One region of the Tatumella ptyseos genome, then DNA from elsewhere that is predicted to be linked to it. Evidence: predicted binding sites of a transcription regulator. Region 1 holds the regulator's gene; the other holds the start of a gene.

Region 1 (4,339 bases):
ACTGATAGGTGTTGTACACTTGCACGATATGTTACGTGCGGGCGTCGTATAAACAGGACAGATTATTTAATGAATGCAGAAAGCCACGTTGACACATGCTATGGCCCTATTCCACGCGAAATCATGGAACGCGCAGCACAAATAACACTCCTTATTTGCGATGTAGATGGTGTGATGTCCGATGGTAATGTTTATCAGGGGAATTCTGGTGAAGAGCTCAAGGCTTTTAATGTCAGAGATGGTTATGGAATCCGCTGTCTGTTAACCAGTGATATTGATGTGGCGATAATTACTGGGCGAAAAGCAAAATTACTGGAAGACCGTTGCGCAACTCTTGGTATCCAACATTTATATCAAGGGCAATCTCATAAAGTTATTGCATACCAACAGCTTCTAGAAAATCTTCAATGCGCCCCACACCAGGTTGCCTATATTGGCGATGATCTGATTGATTGGCCAGTCATGAAGCAAATTGGGCTGAGTGTTGCGGTCGCAGATGCCCATCCCTTAATTCAGCAAAGAGCACACTATAAAACAGGTATTGCTGGCGGACGGGGGGCAGTGAGGGAACTTTGTGATATCATCCTTATGGCACAAGACAAATTTGAACAAGCCGAAGGGTTATCAATATGAGTAACGCGCGTAAATGGATCATTGGGCTTCTCGCGGTAATTGCACTGGTTCTCATTGGCTGGAATATTACCTCATCGAATGATAACAGCGCTTCCTCTGCGGTTAATGACCAGTCCCCTACTTATACCAGTGAAACCTCTAAAACCACTGTTTACAATCCACAGGGATCCTTGGCGTATCGATTAGTCTCTAAACAAGTCGAATATTATGATGTACAACAGCTGACTTGGTTTTCCCAGCCGGTATTAACGACCTACGATGATACAAAGCGTGCGGCTTGGGTACTAACCGCCGATAAAGCAAAACTTACGCAGGACAGAATGCTCTACCTCTACGGGCATGTTGTCGTACAATCCCAACTATCGGACTCGCGTTTACAACGCCTTACCACGGATTCAGCCCAAATTAATTTAGTGACACAAGATGTTACCTCTAATGATAAAGTAAATCTTCGAGGCATTGGATTTGAGTCTAACGGAACGAAATTACGCGGTAATTTACGCGCGAAAACAGCCGAGTTGCTTGAAAAGGTAAATACTTCTTATGAAATTCAAAAATAAATCTTCATTGAATCTGCTGCTAGCAAGTGGATTACTCGCGCTGAGTCTCCCTGCATTAGCCGTTACTGGCGACTCAGATCAACCTGTTCATATCAATTCCATTAATCAATCTTTGGATATGGATGGCAATATTGCGACATTTACAGGCAACGTTGTGATCACGCAAGGAACGATTAAAATCCAAGCGGATAAAGTTGTTGTAACCCGTCCTGGTGGCGATAGTAAGAAAACGTTAGTCGATGCTTACGGTAATCCAGCGACCTTTTACCAAATGCAAGACAATGGTAAACCTGTAAAAGGTAGCGCCAGCAAGCTGCATTATAATTTGGCTGCAGACTCTGTCGAACTGACCGGTAAGGCGCATGTCCAACAACTCGATAGTAATATCAATGGTGATCGCATTACCTACTTGGTGAAAGCACAAAAAATGCAAGCTTACAGCCAAGGCCAGTCAAAGCGTGTTACGACAGTATTGATGCCGTCTCAGCTACAAGACGACAAAAAATCCTCTACCCCCAAAACCAGAGGTCAATAAGCCCTATGGCAACGTTAACGGCAAAAAACTTAGCGAAATCCTATAAAGGCAGACAAGTAGTAGGCGATGTCAGCCTAGAAGTTAACTCCGGTGAGATCGTTGGCTTATTGGGGCCAAACGGCGCAGGAAAAACCACGACCTTCTACATGGTAGTCGGTATCGTTCAGCGCGACGCTGGGCGGATCATTATTGATGACGAAGACATTAGCTTGCTCCCCTTACATGCACGCGCGCGTCGTGGCATAGGCTATCTGCCTCAAGAAGCCTCTATCTTCAGAAGGTTAAGTGTATATGATAACCTGATGGCGGTATTACAGATTCGCGATGATTTAAATAATGAACAACGTAAAGCACGTGCCGATGAGCTTCTTAAAGAGTTTCATATTGAACACTTAAGAAAAAGTTTAGGTCAGTCATTGTCAGGTGGTGAACGCCGACGCGTAGAAATTGCTCGCGCTTTAGCTGCTAACCCTAAATTTATTTTATTGGACGAACCCTTTGCAGGTGTTGACCCGATCTCGGTGATTGATATAAAAAAGATTATCGAACATTTACGCGACAGTGGCCTAGGTGTGTTGATTACCGACCATAATGTGCGGGAAACCCTCGCAGTGTGCGAACGTGCCTACATAGTAAGCCAAGGACAATTGATTGCTCACGGAACTCCAGAAGAGATTCTTGAAGATGAGCAAGTAAAAAGGGTTTATTTAGGAGAGGAATTCCGACTGTAGTCTCAGGCTGTTTTTTTAATTTCTGGCAATTGGGTCTATGATGATGAAACAAAGTCTGCAATTCAGACTCAGCCAGCAGCTGGCAATGACTCCCCAGTTGCAGCAGGCGATTCGCCTACTGCAACTCTCTACTCTCGAGCTGCAGCAAGAACTTCAACTCGCCTTGGAGAGTAATCCACTATTGGAGCAAACCGATACCCTCTCTGAGGTTGATGCGGTGGAAGATACAGAGAGCGCCTCGCTTGATACGCGTGAAGCGTTAGAGCAGCACGACATGCCATCTGAACTCCCTCTTGATACAGAATGGGACTCTATCTATACCGCAGGTACTCCCTCTGGCACCGGTAGCGATTACTACCAAGATGAACTCCCCGTCTATCAAGGTGAAACAACACAATCTCTGCAAGATTACCTGACATGGCAAGCAGAATTAACGCCTTTTTCGGAAACTGATCGGGCAATAGCAACCTCGATCATTGACGCGATTGACCCTACTGGATACCTCACTATCCCCCTTAACGATATATTGGAAAGCGTGGGTATTGATGACTGTGAAATCGCAGAGGTCGAGGCTGTTCTTAAACGTATCCAACATTTTGACCCGATTGGTGTGGGGGCTCGAGATTTACAAGAAACGCTACTAATACAGCTTTCTCAATTTTCCACTGATACCCCATACTTATCCGAAGCAAGGAGTATTCTTCAACAGCATCTCGATCTCCTTGCTAACCACGATTTTAGAAGCTTAATGCGAGTGACTCGTTTAAAAGAAGAGGTATTGAAGGCGGCTATACAGCTGATACAAACACTCGATCCTCGACCTGGTCAGTCCATCAACACGGGTGAGTCTGACTATGTTATTCCTGATGTTTTGGTCAAGAAAATCGGTAAAAAATGGGAAGTCGAACTCAATTCAGATAGTTTACCGCGTTTAGGTATCAACCAACATTACGCTGCCATGAGTGGGGGGGCGGCTAACGAAAGTGATACTCAATTTATCCGTAGTCATCTTCAAGAAGCTCGTTGGTTAATCAAAAGCGTTGAGAGCCGAAATGAGACGCTGCTTAAAGTTTCTCGGTGTATTGTCGAACAGCAACAAGCTTTCTTCGAACTCGGGGAAGAACACATGCGCCCCATGGTATTGGCGGATATTGCCGACGTGATAGAAATGCATGAATCGACAATCTCACGAGTGACCACACAGAAGTTTTTACACAGTCCGCGCGGGATCTTCGAACTTAAGTATTTCTTCTCGAGCCACGTCAACACGGATAATGGTGGCGAGGCCTCATCAACAGCGATCCGAGCGCTGGTCAAACGCTTTATTGCCGACGAAAATCCTGCTAAGCCATTCAGTGATAGTCGATTGACCACGCTGCTGTCTGAACAAGGCATTATTGTTGCCCGTCGGACTGTTGCCAAATATCGCGAGTCCCTAGCGATTCCTCCCTCTAACCAACGTAAACGGCTTGTGTGAGAGGTTATTGCGCGTTAGTCATAAAAAGCGCATAGTGATTTCAGCTATGTAAATTACTTGCCTGCATTAGGTGTTCTGTTACCATGCAGGCCAATCAATGATCGTCATTAACCACGGTGTATGTGTCTGACTCATCGTCAAACCATCAGCAAGTGAATACTATGAATAGCGACCTTCCTTTAGAATTAGGTAATGTACTAACGCTTGATTGCACACGCAATAATGTAAACTGCCAAAGCAAAAAGCGGGCGTTAGAGATAATTAGCGAAATTGCGGCGGGCCAGCTCAATCTGCCTCATCAACTTATATTTGAAACGATACTCAACCGCGAAAAAATGGGGAGTACAGGTATAGGGGGTGGGATAGCTATTCCTCATGGGAAGCTCGAGCAAGATACATTACG
Region 2 (4,339 bases), 1.3 Mb from region 1:
GATGCAGTACAACTACAATAACGCTCACAAAAAATCTTTACCTCGATGATAACTTAAAGGCCGCTTATGCGGCCTTTTCCATTTTCAAGCTCACTTGCTTGGTATGTTTTTCCTTTCTGCATAGCCTGTAACTCCAATTAATAGGAGAACATCTATGACACGACAACAACTCACCCTCTTGGTCTTCTTATTCGCTACCTGTAGTTCCTTAACGCAGGCTGCCACGGTAAAGAAAGAGGGTAAAAATACCGAGGCTATCCAACAACAGGTTATTGATAAGGTTAATCTTAATACTGCAGACGCCGCAACCTTAGCTGCAAAGCTAAATGGGGTGGGATTACGAAAGGCTCAAGCTATCATTGAATACAGAGAAAAATACGGCTTATTCACGGATGTAAAGCAGTTAATTGAAGTGCCCGGTTTTGGTGAGAGCCTCGTCAACCGAGTCATATCTAAGCTGACTTTATAGCAAGCAAGGGGTTACCGTTGTAACCCCTATAGCTAATTAAGCTGATTTTTTTGCTTTAAGCTTTTCAAGGTTTCTTCCGGCGCCTTGAGGTATTCTTCAAGGCCTTTAGCCCGTAAGTGGCAGGCCGCGCAGTCACCGCATCCAGAACCAGCGATACCGTTATAGCAGGTTAACGTATGCGCTTTAACTAATGACAGTTGTCCCCAATAATCGGCAAGGGCCCATGTTTCGGCTTTATTCAGCCACATCAAAGGCGTTTCGAAACGAACATCTTTAGCCATTCCAAGTACAACAGCTTGATTCAGCGCTTTAACAAACTCATCACGGCAATCTGGATAGCCTGAGAAATCAGTTTCGCATACACCAGTGATCACCGCCTCAGCTTCAACTTGGTAGGCATAAATCGATGCTAAGGTGAGAAAAAGAATATTACGGCCCGGAACGAAGGTACTGGGAAGTCCGGTGGCATCGGGTTGGTACCCGGGTACAGGAATATTGTCGCGTGTCAGACTACTGATTGCCAATTCATTGAGCAAGGTCACATCCATAACCTTATGGGCTGCGACACCTAACCGTTCAGTCAGCTGCTTTGCAATATCGATCTCTTGTTGATGGCGTTGTCCATAATCAAATGTAATACAGTGCACTTCATCATAATGTTGCATGGCCTGTACTAAACAGGTGGTTGAGTCTTGGCCACCACTAAATACAACAACTGCCTTTTTCATCTTTTAGGCCTCTCAGTAAAATTTTGGCTATTTTACCTCGATCAGGGGAGTCTCAGCAAAATTAGCAGTATGATAGAACATATCGGCCCTGATGGTAGGCATATTTATGATAGATAAAATTGATCGTAAGTTACTTTCTCTCTTACAAGAAGATTGTACCCTTTCCTTACAAGCACTAGCTGACGCGGTAAACTTGACCGCAACTCCCTGTTGGAAACGGCTAAAAAAATTAGAGGAAGAAGGGGTGATTCTTAGCCAAGTAGCGCTACTGAATCCTGAAAAATTGGAACTCACCCTCACTGCCTTTATGTTCCTTAAAACCTTGCATCATAATCGTGAATGGTATGTCGATTTTGTTCAGCAAATTAACATGATGCCAGAAGTTTTAGCCTGTCATCGACTCACGGGTGAATATGATTATCTTTTGCGTGTACAGGTTAAGGATATGAAATGCTACGACAATTTTTATAAAATGCTGGTTAATAGCATCGATGGCTTGAGTGTGGTGACATCAAGTTTCTCAATGGAGGAAATTAAATACACCACGGCATTGCCATTATAATAGCATGCACCAAAATCGAGCTTATCACCCCAGTCTCGCACCAATCTGGTGCGTATGGTTTCCCCTTAGTGTTTCCCCTTAGTATAGTGCTAACGAGCGCCTATCATCCTTATCTTAATAATAAGAGTCATTAACAAGCTGGCACGCTTATTGCTTCGTAATAAAGAAATTGGGCAGGCTGTATGGGGATATAAATGAAACTAGTGACGGTAGTGATCAAGCCTTTCAAACTTGAAGATGTACGTGAAGCGCTATCTTCAATCGGTATTCAAGGATTAACAGTAACGGAAGTTAAAGGTTTCGGTCGCCAGAAGGGCCACGCTGAGCTTTACCGCGGTGCAGAGTATAGTGTGAATTTCCTGCCGAAGGTCAAAATTGATATTGCGATTGCTGAAGACCAGTTAGAGGAAGTCATTGAGGTCATTACCAAGGCAGCTTACACCGGAAAAATTGGAGACGGTAAAATTTTCGTCTCCAATTTGGAACGAGTTATTCGTATTCGCACAGGCGAAATCGATGAGTCGGCTTTGTAATTTTACGCAGCGATTGGGGAATAACATGAAAAAAATAGTTTCACTGCTAAGTTTATTTGCTGCATTAGGGCTGCCTAGTTTAGCCTTTGCTGCGCCTGAGCCTACTGCCAGTGGCGCAGATAACGGCTTTATGATGATTTGTACCGCGCTTGTCTTATTTATGACGGTTCCTGGTGTTGCCCTGTTTTACGGTGGTCTTATTCGGGGTAAAAATGTTTTATCGCTCATGACTCAAGTCTCCGTGACTTTTGCCTTGGTCTGTGTGGTCTGGGTGGTATATGGTTACTCACTGACCTTCAGTGAAGGAAACAACTTTTTTGGCGGTTTTCAATGGACGCTTTTAAAAGGTATTGAACTCAAAGCGGTGATGGGAAGTATTTATCAATATATTCATGTCGCCTATCAAGCTTCATTTGCCTGTATTACGGTAGCGCTAGTTGTCGGGGCGTTAGCGGAACGCGTACGTTTCTCTGCAGTATTAATATTTTCGCTGCTGTGGGTAACTTTCTCATATTTCCCTATCGCTCACATGGTTTGGGCTAACGGTCTTTTAGCAAAAGATGGCGCCTTGGATTTCGCGGGAGGAACGGTTGTGCATATCAATGCAGCAATCGGTGGCCTTGTGGGGGCTTGGGTGTTAGGTAAACGTAGCGGTTTTGGTAAAGAAGCTTTTAAACCTCACAACCTCCCTATGGTCTTTACAGGAACGGCGATTCTCTATATCGGCTGGTTTGGCTTCAATGCAGGCTCTGCAGCATCAGCCAACGAAATTGCGGCGCTCGCCTTTGTGAATACTATTGTGGCTACGGCTGGTGCTATTCTGTCTTGGACATTTGGCGAGTGGGCGATACGAGGTAAACCTTCACTGCTAGGTGCTTGTTCAGGGTTCATTGCCGGATTAGTCGCAATCACTCCAGCCTGTGGCTATGTTGGAGTGGGTGGCGCGCTAGTGATCGGGGTAGTAGGTGGATTGGCCGGTATCTGGGGTGTGACAGGATTAAAACGTTTCCTTAGAGTCGATGATCCATGTGATGTTTTTGGTGTACACGGCGTTTGCGGTATCGTTGGCTGTCTATTGACCGGCGTCTTTGCTTCATCTTCTCTAGGTGGAGTAGGCTACGCGGAAGGTGTAACAATGGGGCACCAAGTATGGATTCAGTTGTTAAGCTGTTTAGTCACTATCGTCTGGTCGGGTGTCGTCGCATTTATTAGCTTCAAAATTGCAGACATGACGGTTGGATTAAGAGTGAGTGAAGACCTAGAGCGCGAAGGCCTTGATGTGAACAGTCATGGCGAGAACGCTTACAACCAATAAGCATAAAGTAAAACCTTACTTTCAGCCTGGCATCAGTCCAGGCTGAATTTTTTTAAGATATTGTAACCCGCTGCCGTACAACGCCTTCCTGAGCGGTCGAGGCAATAAGATCGCCATGTTTATCGTAGAAAGCACCTCGCACAAAGCCACGACTATTTTGCGCTGAAGGGCTGTCGATATCATAGAGTAGCCAGTCGTTGAGATTAATGGGGCGATGGAACCAAATTGAATGGTCAACCGTCGCAACTTGCATATCCTCTTCTAAAAAACCTTTGCCGTGAGGTTGTAAGGCTACTGGAAGAAAATTGAGATCGGAGGCATAACCTAACAGGGCACTTTGAATGAACGAATTTTCGTCAATATGACCGTTCACCTTCAACCATAATTGACGCTTTCCTTCACTGACGTGGCCTTTTAAAGGATTGTAAGCCTGAACTGGTCGAATTTCTAAGGCTCGTTCTGCACTAAAAGCATTAACAAATCGTTTATTGATAGCGGTCGGCGAGAGTTGTCTTACAAGTTCTTGTTCAGTGGCCAAAGAGAGCGGGGGAGGGGATAAAGGCATCTCGGCTTGATGTGAGAAACCAGGCTCAACAGTATGAAACGAGGCGGTCATCGTAAAAATCAACTGTTCATTTTGTAGTGCTTTAACTCGTCTTGCGCTTAAGCTTCTGCCATCACGTAATATTTCTACTTCATAATCAATGGGTAGAGAGCTATCGCCAGGGCGTA

The links. The regulator sigma-54, encoded in region 1, starts transcription at its own class of promoters, with help from an activator protein. The targets are predictions, from matches to a motif close to GTTGGCACANNTTTCGCTNT.
Region 2: the regulator sigma-54 is predicted to act here: its motif matches at 1,897-1,916, upstream of glnK (P-II family nitrogen regulator).

Annotation. Positions count from the first base shown of each region.
Region 1 is NZ_CP130649.1:2,825,104-2,829,442, forward strand. Features, by position in the region: gene kdsD (arabinose-5-phosphate isomerase KdsD) at 1-52, shown strand, start outside; gene kdsC (3-deoxy-manno-octulosonate-8-phosphatase KdsC) at 70-633, shown strand; gene lptC (LPS export ABC transporter periplasmic protein LptC) at 630-1,193, shown strand; gene lptA (lipopolysaccharide ABC transporter substrate-binding protein LptA) at 1,177-1,728, shown strand; gene lptB (LPS export ABC transporter ATP-binding protein) at 1,734-2,459, shown strand; gene rpoN (RNA polymerase factor sigma-54) at 2,503-3,936, shown strand; gene ptsN (PTS IIA-like nitrogen regulatory protein PtsN) at 4,098-4,339, shown strand, end outside.
Region 2 is NZ_CP130649.1:929,138-933,476, forward strand. Features, by position in the region: gene ppiD (peptidylprolyl isomerase) at 1-21, shown strand, start outside; gene QJR74_RS04440 (ComEA family DNA-binding protein) at 155-469, shown strand; gene queC (7-cyano-7-deazaguanine synthase QueC) at 502-1,197, opposite strand; gene QJR74_RS04450 (Lrp/AsnC family transcriptional regulator) at 1,304-1,759, shown strand; gene glnK (P-II family nitrogen regulator) at 1,954-2,292, shown strand; gene amtB (ammonium transporter AmtB) at 2,318-3,607, shown strand; gene QJR74_RS04465 (acyl-CoA thioesterase domain-containing protein) at 3,660-4,339, opposite strand, start outside.